3 regions of the Streptomyces sp. NBC_01450 genome follow, and region 3 is predicted to be linked to each of the others. Evidence: riboswitches for the same ligand, from Rfam matches in the RefSeq annotation. Region 3 holds a riboswitch; each other region holds the start of a gene.
What was found. A riboswitch is a leader RNA that binds a small molecule or an ion and turns the genes downstream of it on or off. The one in region 3 is predicted to bind cyclic di-AMP.

Region 1 (4,875 bases), 1.4 Mb from region 3:
GGAAGCCTAAACTAAGGCAAACCTTAGTCAGTAGCCGGGCTGGATCTATGACCCCATAAACCGATCTTATGAGTCGGTCGCCGAACGGCAGACGCCTCGCGATCTGGGGCAAAATGGGACACGTGGGTGTCCGGCGTGTGTCAGTGGACCGCCTCGTGGAGCAGCCGTCGGGCCGCGGACTGGTGGCAATCCCACTCGCGCTGATCGTAGTGATCACTGTGGTGGACCTCCACTCCCCCACCGATGTCCACCTGGGTCCGTTGCTGGTCATCGCCCCCGCCCTCACCGCCTCCCTGGCCGGGCCGCGGCTGACCGCGCTGGTCGGGGTGCTGGCCGTGGCCGCCCAGGTCTTCATCGCGATGTTCCACGGCGGGCTGACCACCGCCAACCACGTCGCGCAGATCATCGCCCTGACCGTGCTCTCGGCGCTGGTGGTCTTCGTCTGCCATGTACGGGAGCGGCGCGACCGGGAGCTGAGCCGGGCACGGTCGGTGGCCGAGACGGCGCAGCGGGTTCTGCTCAGACCGCCGCCCCGCCGGATCGGGCCCTTGCGCGTGGCCTGGCTGTATCTGGCCGCCGAGGACGAGACCCAGATCGGCGGCGACCTGTTCGCGGTCTCCCGCGCCGCCCAGTCCTCGACCCGGGTGATCATCGGTGACGTACGCGGCAAGGGCCTGGCCTCCATCGGCGAGGCCTCGGTGGTGCTGGGCGCGTTCCGCGAGGGTGCCCACCGGTACGCCACGCTCCCCGAGCTGGCGACGGCGCTGGAGGTCAGCGTGTGCCGCGACCTGGAGGACGTGGCCGACACGAAGCACGACCCGGGCGAGCACTTCGTCACCGCGCTCGTGCTCGACATCCCCGACGAGGGCGCACAGGGCTGGATGATCAACCACGGTCATCCACCTCCTCTGCTTCTGCGCGACCACGAGGTCACGGTCCTGCACGCGCGCCACCCCGTCCCCCCGCTCGGCATGTGCGGGCTGCCCGGCGCGAGCCACCCTCCCGACCCGCTCACCTTCGAAACCGGTGACATCCTGCTGCTCTACACCGACGGCGTCATCGAAGCCCGCTCACCGTCGGGCGCCTTCTACCCGCTCCTCGATCGGGTCGCCTCCTTCCCGGCCTCCAGCCCCGACGCCCTGCTGCGCCACATCCACGCCGACCTCCTCGCACACGTCGGCGGCCACCCCGGCGACGACGCCGCCCTCCTGATCATCGAACGCACCGCCTCCCCCCACCCGCATCGACCGCACATCACCACCCGCCCCGTCGACGGCCACCACCGGCTCCACCCCCGTGGAACGCCCCCGTCGACGGACCGCTGACCTCACTCCCGGGCCATGGCGACCAGGGTCGGTCCGAGGCCGGAGCCGGGCCGTCCGCCCGGCGTGCGCCCTGGTGGAACGTGGCGGTTGCGCGGGGTGCGACCCGGCGGTTGCATACGACTGTGTCGTCGATGCCCGACGCCGCGCACAGCGACGGCCCGTCGAATCAGGCCCCCTCCCCGGACGGTGCCGCCGTTCGCGGGCCCTCGTCACCGTGTGGCCGCCGCCACCAGGGCCGGACTTCTATGACGTCCGTGGAGGAGCGATGGGTGTGGACGCGAGCGGACAGGTCGGCCACGGGAAACGGTGGGCGGCCAGGGCCGCGCTGCTCGCGGCGGCGCTGGCGGTGCTGCTGCCGCTCGGTTACGGAGGCGTGGACGGCGTACTGCTGCTCTTTGCCGCGCTCCTCGGCGTGGCGGTCACGGCGGCGGCGCTGTGGTGGGCGCTGACCCGGCGCGGCCCGCTCCGCTGGGTGGCGGCCGTGCTGGCGGCGGTCGCGCCCTGCGCCGTGCTCACCCTGTTCGCCGTGGCCGGGCTGCTCTGGGCCGTTCCCGTGTCCCTGGCGCTGTGGGCCATGGCCGTCTGGAGCGGCCGGTACGCCCTGCGGAGCGACCGGACACGCGCCCCGCGCCCGAAGGAACGCAGGGCACCGCCACCGCGGCGCCCCTTCCTCCTCATGAACCCGCACTCCGGCGGCGGCAAGGTGGCGAAGTTCGGACTGCGGGAGAAGGCGGAGCGGCTCGGCGCGCGGGTCGTGCTCCTCGACCCCGAGAAGCACCAGGACGTCACCGCGCTGGCCCGGGCCGCCGTCGCGGACGGCGCGGACCTGCTGGGCGTCGCCGGGGGTGACGGGACCCAGGCGCTGGTCGCGGCCGTCGCCGCCGAGCACGGTCTGCCGTTCCTGGTGGTCTCCGCCGGCACCCGTAATCACTTCGCGATGGATCTCGGCCTCGACCGCGACGACCCGGCGACCTGCCTGGACGCTCTCACCGACGGCGTGGAACTCCGCGTGGACCTGGGGTTCGCCGGCGGGCATCCGTTCGTCAACAACGCCTCCTTCGGCGCGTACGCGGCGGTCGTCCAGAGCCCCGCGTACCGCGACGACAAGATCGGCACCATCCTGGACCTCCTGCCCGACCTGCTCACCCGTCAGCGCGGGCCGCGACTGACCGCCCGCGCCGCCGACACGACGCTCGAGGCCCCGCAGGCCGTACTGGTGAGCAACAACCCGTACCGCACCAACGATCCGGCGGGCCTCGGCCGCCGCGAACGGCTCGACTCCGGGCTCCTGGGCGTCCTCGGCGTCACGGTGGACAGCGCGGCCGAGGCCGCCGCGCTCGTACTGGACCCCGCGCCGGACGGGCTCGCGGTCCTGACCACCCGTGAGGTGGTCATCGACGCCGACCGCGCGGAGATCGAGGCCGGCATCGACGGTGAGGCCCTGGTTCTGCCGGTACCGGTTCACTGCCGTGTCGAACCCGGCGCCCTGCGCGTCCGCGTCCCCAAGGAGCGGCCTGGTGTGCCCGAGGCCCAACCCCCCTTGGACTGGCGCCGGTTGGGCACGCTCGCGGCGACCATGGGGCGAACGGCGGTGGTACGACATCCTGGTCGCGCCGGGGACACGTAGACGAAGGTCACAATTACATATCGGACAGTTCGAGCTGCAATCTTCACACCAGGCACACAAATTGGCTAAGTTGGCGGCAGGACGCACGACTCCCTCCGGCGAACCTCGCCGGGTCGCGCGACCTCCGCCGAATCCGGTGCCCCCGTGGCAACCGGAACCGGGGACCCAACCGACCTTGGGGTGAATCGGCCCAACCGCCCGACCGGGCAAGGGCCGTAGGGCTGGCCTTCCGGAATCTTGCGCCCGAACCCGACAGCCGACTCGGTAGGCGGAGTACGGAAGGAGTACGGCTCCCATGGCGCCGGAACGAACGCCGCGCCCTGGAGGCACCAGCCTCCCTGGCATGCCCGACTCCGCACGCGCGGCGGCCCTCGACGGCGCGGACGGTCCGAGTCGCGAAGAGGTGCAGCAGCGCATCAGCTCCCTCTACGACCAGGCCGAGAACGCCGTCGGGTTCGTCAACGGGACCCGCGCGATGACCACGGGGAGCCGAGGCCGCGGCAACCCGGCGCCGGAAACCGCGCGTAGGCGCAGCGACCCCGCCCTCGACGACATCACCAAGACCTGGTTCGACGCGGCGCGCACACGGCTGGGTCCGTCCGCGCCGGCCAGGCTGCCGGCCGACCGGATGCCGGCCCCCCCGGCCGCGCGGCCCGCGAGCCCGGCGAGGCGTCCGGAGGACGGGGTCACCAACGGTGGGCGGGAGTTGACCGCCCGCCCCGTCCTGGAGCTGACCGCCGGACCTGCCGCCGAGGCGGCCGCCGGTCCCGTGGCCGAGTTGACGGCCAGAGCCGTCGCCGCGCTGCCGCCCGCGCCACAGCCTGTGCAGCAGGCCGCCGCGGCCCTGCTGCCCGCGTTGCCCGCCGGGCCCGGGCAGTCCTCGTTGAAGACGTCCAAGGAGAAGATCCAGCGGAAACTGGCGCTGGCCCGTGAGGTGGTGTCCAAGCACGCCGCACAGTGGAACCCGGGGCCCGCGGCGATCGAGTCGCGTCCGGCCGAGGTGGCCTGGCCCGCCCCGCAGGACCAGGCCGCCGAGGAGTGGCGGCATCAGCAGCCGGCCTCACTCGGCCCGGACATGTCCATCGGCGCGGGCACACCCCTGGCCACCGACATGTCCATGGGGGCGGGCATGCCTCCCGTCCGGACGATGTCCCCCGGCGCGAACACGCCCCTGACCGCGGGCATGCCTCCCCGCCCGGACACGTCCATCGGCGCAGGCATGCCCCTCGCCGCAGGGATGCCCATGGGGGCGGAGATGCCTCCCGTCCGAGAGATGTCCCCCGGCGCAGGCGTACCCCTGACCGCGGGTATACCCATGGCCGCAAGCATGCCTCCCGGCACGGACATGCCCTTCGCCGCAGGCATGCCTCCCGGCGCAGACATGTCCATCGCCGCAGGCATGCCCCCCGGCACAGGGATGCCCCTCGGCACGGGGATGCCCTTGGCCGCGGACATGTCCCTCGGCACAGGCGTACCCCTGGGCGCGGGCATGGCCGTAAGCACCGGTGCTTCCATCGGCGCGGTCGACATGGCCGGCCCCGTCGGCATGGTCGGCGCCTCGGAGTCGGGGTATGGCGGAAAGGCCGCCAAGGCCCTCGCCTTCGCTCGCGCGCAGATCGGCAAGCCGTGTGTCTGGGGCGCGACCGGACCGGACTCGTACGACTCCTCCAGCCTCACCCAGGCCGCCTGGAGGGCCGCCGGGGTCTCGCTCCCGCGCACCGTGCACGGGCAGGCGACCGCCGGCACGGCGATTCCCCTGACCGACATCCAGTTCGGCGACCTGATCTTCTTCCACGACAACGTCAGCCACGTCGGCTTCTACACCGGCAACGGCATGATGATCCACGCCCCCAGCCCGGGTGCCTCGATACGCGAAGAGTCGATCTTCTTCGCCGGACAGAAAGCGATCCACAGCGCGCTGCG
Region 2 (4,875 bases), 2.8 Mb from region 3:
CGGGGTGGGTACTGACCTTGGTGGCCAGGACGACCTCGGAGCGGTTGCCACGCGCGGCGAACCACTTGCCGATGATCGTCTCCGACTCACCGCCCTTGTGGCCGGGGACCCAGGCGGAGTAGCCGTCGGCGGTGTCGACGAAGTTGCCGCCGCCGGCCGTGTACGCGTCGAGCACGGCGAAGGACTGCGCCTCGTCGGCGGTCCAGCCGAAGACGTTGCCGCCGAGGGAGAGCGGGAAGACCTCGAGGTCGGAGGAGCCGAGCTTGCGGAGAGAAGTCATGCCCTAATTCAACAGCCGTACCGGATGGCTGTATTCCGCATGTAGCTCCCCCGGCCCCCGGGGATGATCAGGGATTCAGGCCCTTGCTGTTCAGCCACGCCATCGGGTCGATCGCGCTGCCGCCGCCCGGGTGGACCTCCAGGTGCAGATGCGGCCCGGTCACGTTGCCGGTCGCGCCCACGCGTCCGATGACGTCGCCGGTGGCCACCTTCTGCCCCACGCTGACACTGATGGACGACTGGTGGCAGAACCACAGCTCCGTGCCGTCCTCGAGGGTGAGGATCGTGCGGTAGCCGTACGAGCCGGCCCAGCCCGCCTCCGTGATCGTGCCGCTGTGGATGGCCTTGATCAGCGTGCCGGTGGGGGCCGCGAAGTCGAGGCCGGTGTGGTACCCGGAGGACCACATGGAACCGGCGTCACCGAAGCGGGAGGTCAGGGTGTACGAGGAGGTGGGCAGCGAGTAGCTCTTGGCGAGTTCGGCCAGGCGCGCGGCCTCGGCCTTCTGCTTGGCGTCCTCGTCCGCCTTCTTCTTCGCGGCGGCGACCTTGGCCTCGGCGTCGTCCTTCTGCTGGGCGGCCAGTGCGACCGCCTTCTTCGCCGCGGCGGACTCGGCGGCGGCCTGGGCCGCCTTGTCGACCTGGTCCTGCTGCAACTCGGCCTGCAGGATGATGCGGGCGCGCAGTGCCTCGCCCGCGTCCTTGTTGCCCTGCGCGGCGTCGGCGCTGGTCACACCGGCGCTGGTGAGCGGGGTGGTGGAGCCCTTCGGCGTGCTGGAACCGCCGTCGGATATCAGCGCCTTGGCGGATTGGGTGACCGAGGAGAGGTCGGGCAGCGAGATGGACACCGGCGGCTTGCCGGGCGCCGCGGTGGCCATGCCGCCCGCGCCGACGGCGGCGATGACACCGACGCCCAGGACCGTGGAGCTGCGGGCGAGTCCCCCGCCACGCTGCTTGGAGACGCGGTGCCGGCCGCGGATGGGTCGGATGGAATCCTCGGTGGGGTTCCACTCCTCCCAGGGGCCCTCGTCCTTGCCTTTGGCGTAGCCAAAAGTCTGGGTGTCGTTCGGCGCGAACGAAGTGGGCTGGGCGGTCGGGTTGGACGCCACGTGGGCGTGCTCCTTTCCTTCCTTCTCGCCTACCGGGTTAGCTGACGGGTTCGGAGCAGGAAGGTCTCCTACGCGCGTCAACCCACGGTGTCTCCACCGTGAAAGACGCTCGATTCACCCCAAGTTGGTGGTTCCCCGGTTCCCTTGCGGGATTCGGCGCGTGCGCACGGAGCCGACTCTTGTGACGGCTGGGACGACCGCGCTGCGTTATCGAACGTTAATAGACGCGGGTACCGGATTCCAAGCTGTTCGTACTGATCGTTAACCACTTTTGGCCAGGACTTACCGACCATGAGCGGCGGAAATCGGGCGAGTTGACCAGAGCTCCCTACTCGGCCGTTACCTGACGGTGCGTCAGTCGTTATGCGGAGGGACATCGGCCGGTCACCCCTCGTGACAACGATCAAGAGGGCCCTCCAGCTGCTACGGGCGTCGCACGGCGAGCAGCGCCATGTCGTCCGTCAGGGCGCCGCCCGTGTGCCGCCGGGCCTCCTCGGCGAGCGTGACCAGCAGGGCGTCGGGGCCCGGGAAGGTCCGTCCGGCCAGGCGGGCGGCCGGATCGTAGAAACGTCCCTGCGCGTCGCGGGCCTCGGACAGTCCGTCCGTATGGAAGAGGAGCGTGGCCCCGTGCGGGAACTCCGTCTCCTCCGCACGGTCCGGCCAGGTGCCCAACTCGCCCATGCCGAGCGGCAGTGCGGGGTTCGCGGCGGCGAGCGTGACCAGCGTTCCGTCCGCGTGCAGGAGCAGCGGCGGCGGGTGGCCGCGGTTGACGATCCGTACGAGGCCGCCCTCCCGCGAGATCTCCGCGAGGACGGCGGTGGTGAACCCCTCGAAGGCGTCGAGGCCCCCGCGCCGGGTGCCCTCGCGGGCCAGCGCCCGCTCCAGCCGCTGCGCGACCGCTTCCGGCGTGGCCTCCTGCTCGGCCGCCTCCCGGAACGCCCCGATGACCACCGCGACGGCGGACACCGCCTCCATGCCCTTCCCGCGCACGTCGCCCACCACCAGCCGTACACCGTGCGGGGAGTCCTGCACGGCATACAGGTCGCCGCCGATGAACGCGCCCGCCTGCGCCGCCTCGTAGCGCGCCGCGACCTCGAGGCCGCCGATCCGCTCGTCGGGCTTCGGCAGGACGGCACGCTGGGCCGCCTCGGCGATCTGGTGGGCCGAGGCGAGCCGTTCGTCGGTGCGGCGGACGAGGATGTTGATGAGCACGGCCAGCACACCGACGGTCGCCACGGTGGCGACCTCCGTGATCGCGTCCACCTTGAACACGATGCCGAGCCGGACGTGGATCGTGAGCACCGAGACGAGCGCGGCGAGGCCGGTGAGCACGGTGCCGCGCAGCGAGAACAGCGGGGCGGCCACGAGCGGCGCGGCCGTGAAGAGGGGGCCCGCGGTGAAGAGGGGGCCCGCGGCGAAGGCCATCGGGGTGAAGTAGTCGTAGAACGCGCCGACCAGGATGAGCAGCGCGGGCAGCACCCGGACGAGGCTGCGCGCGTACGAGATGCGGCGCCGGTCCGCCTCGGCCGGGTCGGGCAGCGGCTCGTCCCCCAGCCCCGGATCGGGCACGGGGTCCTCGGGCAACCGCCCACCGGACCTGTCGTACGGCTCGTCGCATGGCTCTCCGGCCCGCTGCGCACCTCCTTGCTGCTGCCCCACCCGTCCAGGTTTCCCGGAGCGGGGGCGGGGGGCGAGCGGTGAGGGCCGACCGGGGGATGCGTCGGTCCGGGATGCCTCGGCCCGGGATGCGTCAGTCCGGGCCCGGCCACCTGACGCCGCCCGCTCCGCCCCGCCCGTGGTGGTGCCCGGCCGGGGCGACGACGGTCCCGCCGTCCGGCACGAGGTCATGACCCCCGTGGCAGGCCCCGAGGAACAGCGCGCACACGGCGAGCAGCAGCGCGAGCGCCGACGCGCGCCGCTCCAGCCACCGAAGACAACTCATAGTGAGGAGAAGACTACCGACAGTCGCGTCGGCAGGGAAAACCCGGGCAGGACGGTGAACGGGAAAACCGGGCCGGTGAACGGGAAAAAACCAAGGGCCGGAACTCGTTTCCGAGTTCCGGCCCTTGGCCTTCAGTAGCGGGGACAGGATTTGAACCTGCGACCTCTGGGTTATGAGCCCAGCGAGCTACCGAGCTGCTCCACCCCGCGTCGTTGAAATTAGTGTACGCCATCCGCGGGGCCCGATTCACCAGGGTTTTCGCGGACGACCGCGAGACTCCTGCCCGGCCGCAAGAAGAGGCCGCTCCTACCCGGCCGCAAGAAGGTGACGGTTCGGCGCCACGGCCCGCTCCTCGAACTCCGGCAGTACGACCACATCCGCCCCCGCGGCCACGAGCAGCCCGTTACCGTCCGCCCCCGTCACGAACGTGTCGGGCTCGCGCCACGCAGTGACCACCCGCCGTACCCCTGCGTCGAGAATCAGCCGCGCACAGGGCGCGGGCCGGGACGCCCGCCGCGCGCACGGCTCCAGGCTGCTGTAGACGGTGGCGGACCCCAGGCGTGGATCCGCGGGACCGATCTTCGCGAGGGCCGCCTCCTCGGCGTGCACGACGGGATCGCCGCCTTCCCGTGAGTGCCCGCGCGCCAGCTCGGTGCCGTCGGCCGCCACCACCACCGCCCCCACGCTGAACGCGGTCTCCGAGGGCGGGCACAGCGCCGCCAGCTCGCAGGCGGCCTCCAGCCAGTGCCGGTCCGCGGCGGAGGCGAGAGCGCCGGCCCCGGGTGCGGTGGGGGCGTAGCGGATGAGGACGACGTCCCCGACCGGCCGCGTCTCCACCAGCCGCATCCGCCCGGGCGGATACCCACCCGGCCCGAACAGCCGTGGCGCGTCCGGCTCCCCCACGAAGAGCGGCGCGACGGCGAGCTGCAGTTCGTCCGCCAGCCCCTGCGTCATCAGCTGGGTGTGCACACGCCCCCCGCCTTCGACCATGAGCCGCCGCACCCCGCGTACGTCGTGGAGGTGTTCGAGTACGACGCGCCAGTCCAGCTCGGCGCCGGTCGGGACCACGTCGACGTCCAGCCCGCGCAGGGCGTCGCGGGCACGCTCGGCGCCCTTGTCCGTCGTATAGACGACCTTCTCGCCGCCCGTGTGCCAGAACTGGGCGTCCGGGTCGAGGTCGCCGGAGCCGCTGACCGTGACCTTGAGCGGGTACTCCGGGCGTCCCGCGGCGATCCGCGCCGCCCGCCGCTCGGCGGAGTTGACCAGCAGCCGGGGGTTGTCCGCCCGGATGGTGCCGGCGCCGATCAGGATCGCGTCGCTGGCCGCCCGCACCTCGTCGACCCGGTCGAAGTCCGCCGGGCCCGAGAGCAGCAGGCGATCGGGGCCGGTGTCGTCCAGGAAGCCGTCCAGGGAGACGGCGGCGGACAACAGGACATAGGGGTGGGGCATGGGACGCACCCTCCAGCTCCGAGCACAGGGCTCTTAGTGGTTCAAGTTTTAAACAATACCTACACTGGCGGCATGACGACCCGCTGGCTCTCCCCCGCC
Region 3 (4,875 bases):
CCGCGCGCGCTGCACGGCGAGCGAGCGGTCGGTGGGTTCGAGGTCGAACTCCAGGCGGACGACGCCGTCCTCGAAGTGCCGCTTCTGCTGGTACCCGGCGTCCGTGAACACCTTGATCATCTTGGTGTTGGCGGGCAGCACCTCGGCGGCGAACCGGCGGATGTCCCGCTCCCTGGCGACGGCCGCGATGTGCTCCAGGAGGGCCGAGGCGACGCCGCGGCCCTGGTGGGCGTCCTGCACGAGGAAGGCGACCTCGGCCTCGTCGGCGGGTGCGGAGGCGGCCCGACCATCGGCATTAATACGGTCATAGCGTACGGTGGCGATGAACTCGCCGCCGACCGTGGCCGCGAGTCCCACCCTGTCCACAAAGTCGTGGTGCGTGAAGCGGTGGACATCCTTGGCGGACAGGCGCGGGTAGGGCGCGAAGAAGCGGTAGTACTTCGACTCGTCCGAGACCTGCTCGTAGAAGCTCACCAGCCGCTCGGCGTCGTCGACGGTGATGGGCCTGATGCGGGCGGTGCCGCCGTCGCGCAGCACCACGTCGGCCTCCCAGTGGGAGGGGTACTCGTGCCGGTCCGACGAGGTCTGCATGGGGCCCAGAGTACGGCTCGCGTCCGACAACGGCGCGGGGCAGGCTGAGGGCACCGACGTCGGATCCAGGCCGGGATCCGACGTCGGAGTCCGGGAGAGGAACAACACCTTTCCCCGGACTCGCTTCACGTTGTGGAACACTGGTCTAGACAACCCTGAACACCTGAAGGGCAGCATCACATGGCTGAGCGCCGCGTCAACGTCGGCTGGGCCGAGGGCCTCCACGCCCGTCCCGCCTCCATCTTCGTCCGGGCGGCCACGGCCTCCGGTATCCCCGTGACGATCGCCAAGGCGGAGGGCAACCCCGTCAACGCGGCCTCCATGCTGGCGGTCCTCGGCCTCGGCGCCCAGGGCGGCGAGGAGATCGTCCTCGCCTCGGACGCCGAGGGTGCGGACGCCGCGCTCGACCGGCTGGCGAAGCTGGTGGCGGAGGGTCTCGAGGAGCTCCCCGAGACCGTCTGAGAAGGAGCCCCCACCCGGGGTTCCCGAATTGATGGCCGGGGTGGTCTTCGCACCAAAAGACCCCGCCCCGTACGCATTCGAAGGGCTCGCCTGAAAACATCGGGCGGGCCCTTCGCTTTTCCTAATTGCGGGCAGCGGAAATAATCCCCCGCGAATTACCCCTCTTTGTATACGGTGCCGGTGTTAATGACGCACGCCCGTCATGTTTACGGGATGTTGCGAAGTCCTCACGCGCTCCGGACGATCTCCCCCGCCGGGAAAACGCAGCCGGTGCGCGACCGCCGCGCGCTCCGTGTGCAGCGCCGTGACGGCCCGCGCCCGCTCGCTGTCGCCGCGCGCCACCGCGTCCACGATCCCGCCGTGCTCCGCCCAGGACTCCGCCGGGTTGGCCGGCGCCTCGACCGCGTACATCCAGGCGATCTTGTGCCGCAGCTGGGCCAGCGTAGAGGTCAGAGCGGGGCTTCCGGAGGCCTGCGCGAGGGTCTCGTGGAACCAGCCGCCGAGCGAGCGCAGATCCTCGCTGTTCCCCCTCCTGGCCCGCTCCTGGCCCAGTCTGACCAGGCCTCGAAGCACCTTGAGGTGGGCCTCGGTGCGCCGCTGCGCGGCCCTGGCGGCGCCCAGCGGCTCCAGGAGCATGCGCATCTCCAGCAGGTCCGCCGCCTCCTGCTCGGTGGGCTCCGCGACGCACGCGCCCGCGTGCCGACGGGTGACGACGAAGCCCTCGGCCTCCAGCGTGCGCAGGGCCTCGCGCACGGGGACCCGCGAGACGCCGTAGCGACGCGCGAGTAGTTCCTCGGTGAGCCGGCTGCCGCGCTCGTAGACACCCGCGACGATGTCATCACGGATCGCCGTGCATACCGAGTGCGCGGGAACGCGCATGACCGGACCTCCGCCTTAATCCCCGCGAAACGCGGTCGATTGACGCTTGTTCACCGACTCTATTGCAGAGAGCCGGAATTTCCGATGGCGGGCCGGAATCCATGGATATTTTTTGGACAGACAGCCGTTCGAAACGACGAAGCCCCGGCTCGGGGGAGCCGGGGCTTCTGAAGTGTTGACGCCGGTCGTCGGACGTTCGGGGTGTACGGGCGTCAGACGTTCACGCCGTGCGCGCGGAGGTAGGCGACCGGGTCCATGTCGGAGCCGTACTCCGCCGTCGTGCGGGCCTCGAAGTGGAGGTGCGGCCCGGTGGTGTTCCCGGTGGAGCCGGAGAGGCCGATCTGCTGGCCCGGGGTGACCGTCTGCCCCACAAAGACGCCGATGGACGACAGATGGCCGTACATCGTGTAGGTGCCGTCGTGCATCTTCAGGACGATCTGGTTGCCGTAGGCGCCGCCCCAGCCGGCCGTGACGACCGTGCCGGAGCCGACCGCGTGGACCGAGGTCCCGGAGGCGGCGTGGAAGTCGACGCCGGTGTGACTGCCGGAGGACCAGAGGCTGCCACCGGTCTTGTAGCCGGTGGAGATGTACGAGCCGGTGATCGGCAGGACGAAGGTGTTGAGACGCTTGCGCTCGGCGGCACGGGCGGCACGCTCCTTGGCCTCGCGCTCCTTCTTCGCCTCCTCGGCGGCCCTCTTCCGCGCGGCTTCCTCGGCCTTCTTGCGCGCGGCGGCCTCGTCGGCGGCGCGCTGCTGGGCGGCGGCCTGCGCGTCGATCTGGGCGGCGACCTTGTCCCCGAGGGTGACGGCCTGGGTCAGTCCGGTCTGCTCGACGGAGGCGTCCGCGGCGAGCGCCGGAGCGGCCAGGGTTCCGATGACACCGGTGGTGGTGAGCGCGGCGACGCCGACGGCGTTCGTGGTGGAGCGCTTCACGCGGCTCGGACGGCGGTGTTTCCCGGGGCCACAGGTGAACGCCATGTAGGGGCTGATCCTTTCCTTCCCTCTCGCCTACCGGGTTAGCTGACGGGTTCGGAGCAGGAAGGTCTCCTACGGACTCCCTCCGGGGAGGGCGTCCGATTCACCCCAGGGACTGCGTGTGGGTCCCCGGCTCCCCTGGCTCGCGCCGTACGGGGACTCGGCGATGACTGTCCGGTGCCGCGGGCGCGGCGCACTGCCTGACGAACAGCCGGACCGACGCTAGACGGGGCGTCTTTCAATCAACAAACGGATCACGGCTTTTGTAGTGCATGCCACAGGGCAGACGGGCAACCTCCCTACCAATACGGACATCTTGGGGATGAGGCCCGGGCGAAAATCCGAGCAAAAAGGGGCCCGGGCGACTCTTCAGTCACCCGGGCCCTACGGAGTCGCGCTCTTCCGCTCCGCGTGCGGCTCCGCTTCCGGCCGACGTCCCGCCGGCCTCTGTTGAGCCTCTACTCCGCCGACACGACGGTCACTTGACCGATTCCGAGGGCCTTGACGGGCTCCTGGATCTGCGCGGCGTCACCGACGAGGACGGTCACCAGACGGTCCACCGGGAACGCGCTCACGGCGGCCGCGGTGGCCTCCACGGTGCCGGTCGCGGCGAGCTGCTGGTACAGCGTCGCCTGGTAGTCGTCCGGCAGGTACTGCTCGACCTGGTCCGCGAGCGTGCCCGCGACGGCCGCCGCGGTCTCGAACTTGAGGGGCGCCACCCCCACCAGGTTCTGCACGGCGATGTCGCGCTCGGCGTCCGTCAGCCCCTCGGCGGCGAGGGTGCGCAGCACCTTCCAGAGGTCGTCGAGCGCCGGGCCGGTGTTCGGGGTGTCCACGGAACCGCTGATGGCGAGCATCGCGATACCGGTTCCGTCCGGAGCGGCCCGCAGGACCTGGCCGAACGCCCGCACACCGTAGGTGTAGCCCTTCTCCTCGCGCAGGACGCGGTCCAGACGCGAGGTGAGGGTGCCGCCGAGGCAGTACGTGCCGAGCACCTGGGCGGGCCACACACGGTCGTGCCGGTCGGCGCCGACGCGGCCGATGAGCAGCTGCGTCTGGACCGCGCCGGGGCGGTCCACGATGATCACGCGGCCGGTGTCGTCGGCGGTGACCGACGGCACGGGGCGCGGCTCGCCGGACGAGCCGGTCCAGTCGCCGAGCGTCTCGGCGAGCAGCTCGTCGAGGTCGACGCCGGTCAGGTCGCCGACGATCACGGTGGTGGCCGTGGCGGGACGCACGTGCTTGTCGTAGAAGGCGCGGACGGCCGCCGAGTCGATCTTCTGGACGGTTTCCTCGGTGCCCTGGCGCGGGCGCGACATGCGCGAGGTCGCCGGGAACAGCTCCTTGGAGAGCTCCTTGGCGGCGCGGCGGGCCGGGTTGGCCGTCTCGTGCGGGATCTCGTCGAGCCGGTTGCGCACCAGTCGCTCGACCTCGCTGTCCGCGAACGCCGGTGCCGCCAGGGCGTCGGCGAGCAGACCGAGCGCCTTGGGCAGGCGCGAGACGGGCACTTCGAGCGACAGCCGTACGCCGGGGTGGTCGGCGTGCGCGTCGAGAGTGGCGCCGCAGCGCTCCAGCTCCGCGGCGAACTCCTCGGCGGAGAGCTTGTCGGTGCCCTCGGAGAAGGCGCGCGCCATGATCGTGGCGACGCCGTCGAGGCCCGCGGGCTCGGCCTCCAGCGGCGCGGCGAGCAGCACCTCGACGGCGACGACCTGCTGGCCGGGGCGGTGGCAGCGCAGCACGGTCAGGCCGTTGTCCAGCGTGCCGCGCTCGGGCGCCGGGAAGGCCCAGGGCTTGGGCCGGCCGGCCTGGGGCTGCGGGTGGAAGTCCATGGTGGCGAGCTCGGTCACTTCGCCGCCTCCTCGTCCTCTTCGGTGGTGTCGGCAGCGATCGGCTCGTACACGAGCACCGCGCGGTTGTCGGGGCGCAGACGGGACTTGGCGACCTCCTTGACCTCCTGGGCCGTGATGTC

Region 1: another riboswitch for cyclic di-AMP. It lies ahead of OG568_RS09225 (C40 family peptidase); the one in region 3 lies ahead of OG568_RS14960 (M23 family metallopeptidase).
Region 2: another riboswitch for cyclic di-AMP. It lies ahead of OG568_RS27530 (M23 family metallopeptidase); the one in region 3 lies ahead of OG568_RS14960 (M23 family metallopeptidase).

What each region holds. Positions count from the first base shown of each region.
Region 1 covers NZ_CP109480.1:1,999,388-2,004,262, forward strand. Annotated here, with positions in the region: gene OG568_RS09215 (PP2C family protein-serine/threonine phosphatase) at 114-1,325, shown strand; gene OG568_RS09220 (diacylglycerol/lipid kinase family protein) at 1,591-2,952, shown strand; cyclic di-AMP (ydaO/yuaA leader) riboswitch at 3,068-3,239, shown strand; gene OG568_RS09225 (C40 family peptidase) at 3,296-4,875, shown strand, end outside.
Region 2 covers NZ_CP109480.1:6,157,540-6,162,414, reverse strand. Annotated here, with positions in the region: gene OG568_RS27535 (aldo/keto reductase) at 1-280, opposite strand, end outside; gene OG568_RS27530 (M23 family metallopeptidase) at 348-1,385, opposite strand; cyclic di-AMP (ydaO/yuaA leader) riboswitch at 1,397-1,554, opposite strand; gene OG568_RS27525 (PP2C family protein-serine/threonine phosphatase) at 1,809-2,969, opposite strand; gene OG568_RS27520 (hypothetical protein) at 3,136-3,327, opposite strand; tRNA gene OG568_RS27515 (tRNA-Met) at 3,463-3,536, opposite strand; gene OG568_RS27510 (dihydrofolate reductase family protein) at 3,634-4,776, opposite strand; gene OG568_RS27505 (MarR family winged helix-turn-helix transcriptional regulator) at 4,849-4,875, shown strand, end outside.
Region 3 covers NZ_CP109480.1:3,358,777-3,363,651, forward strand. Annotated here, with positions in the region: gene OG568_RS14945 (bifunctional acetate--CoA ligase family protein/GNAT family N-acetyltransferase) at 1-591, opposite strand, end outside; gene OG568_RS14950 (HPr family phosphocarrier protein) at 772-1,053, shown strand; gene OG568_RS14955 (GntR family transcriptional regulator) at 1,237-1,932, opposite strand; gene OG568_RS14960 (M23 family metallopeptidase) at 2,145-2,909, opposite strand; cyclic di-AMP (ydaO/yuaA leader) riboswitch at 2,922-3,082, opposite strand; gene OG568_RS14965 (M16 family metallopeptidase) at 3,365-4,753, opposite strand; gene OG568_RS14970 (M16 family metallopeptidase) at 4,750-4,875, opposite strand, start outside.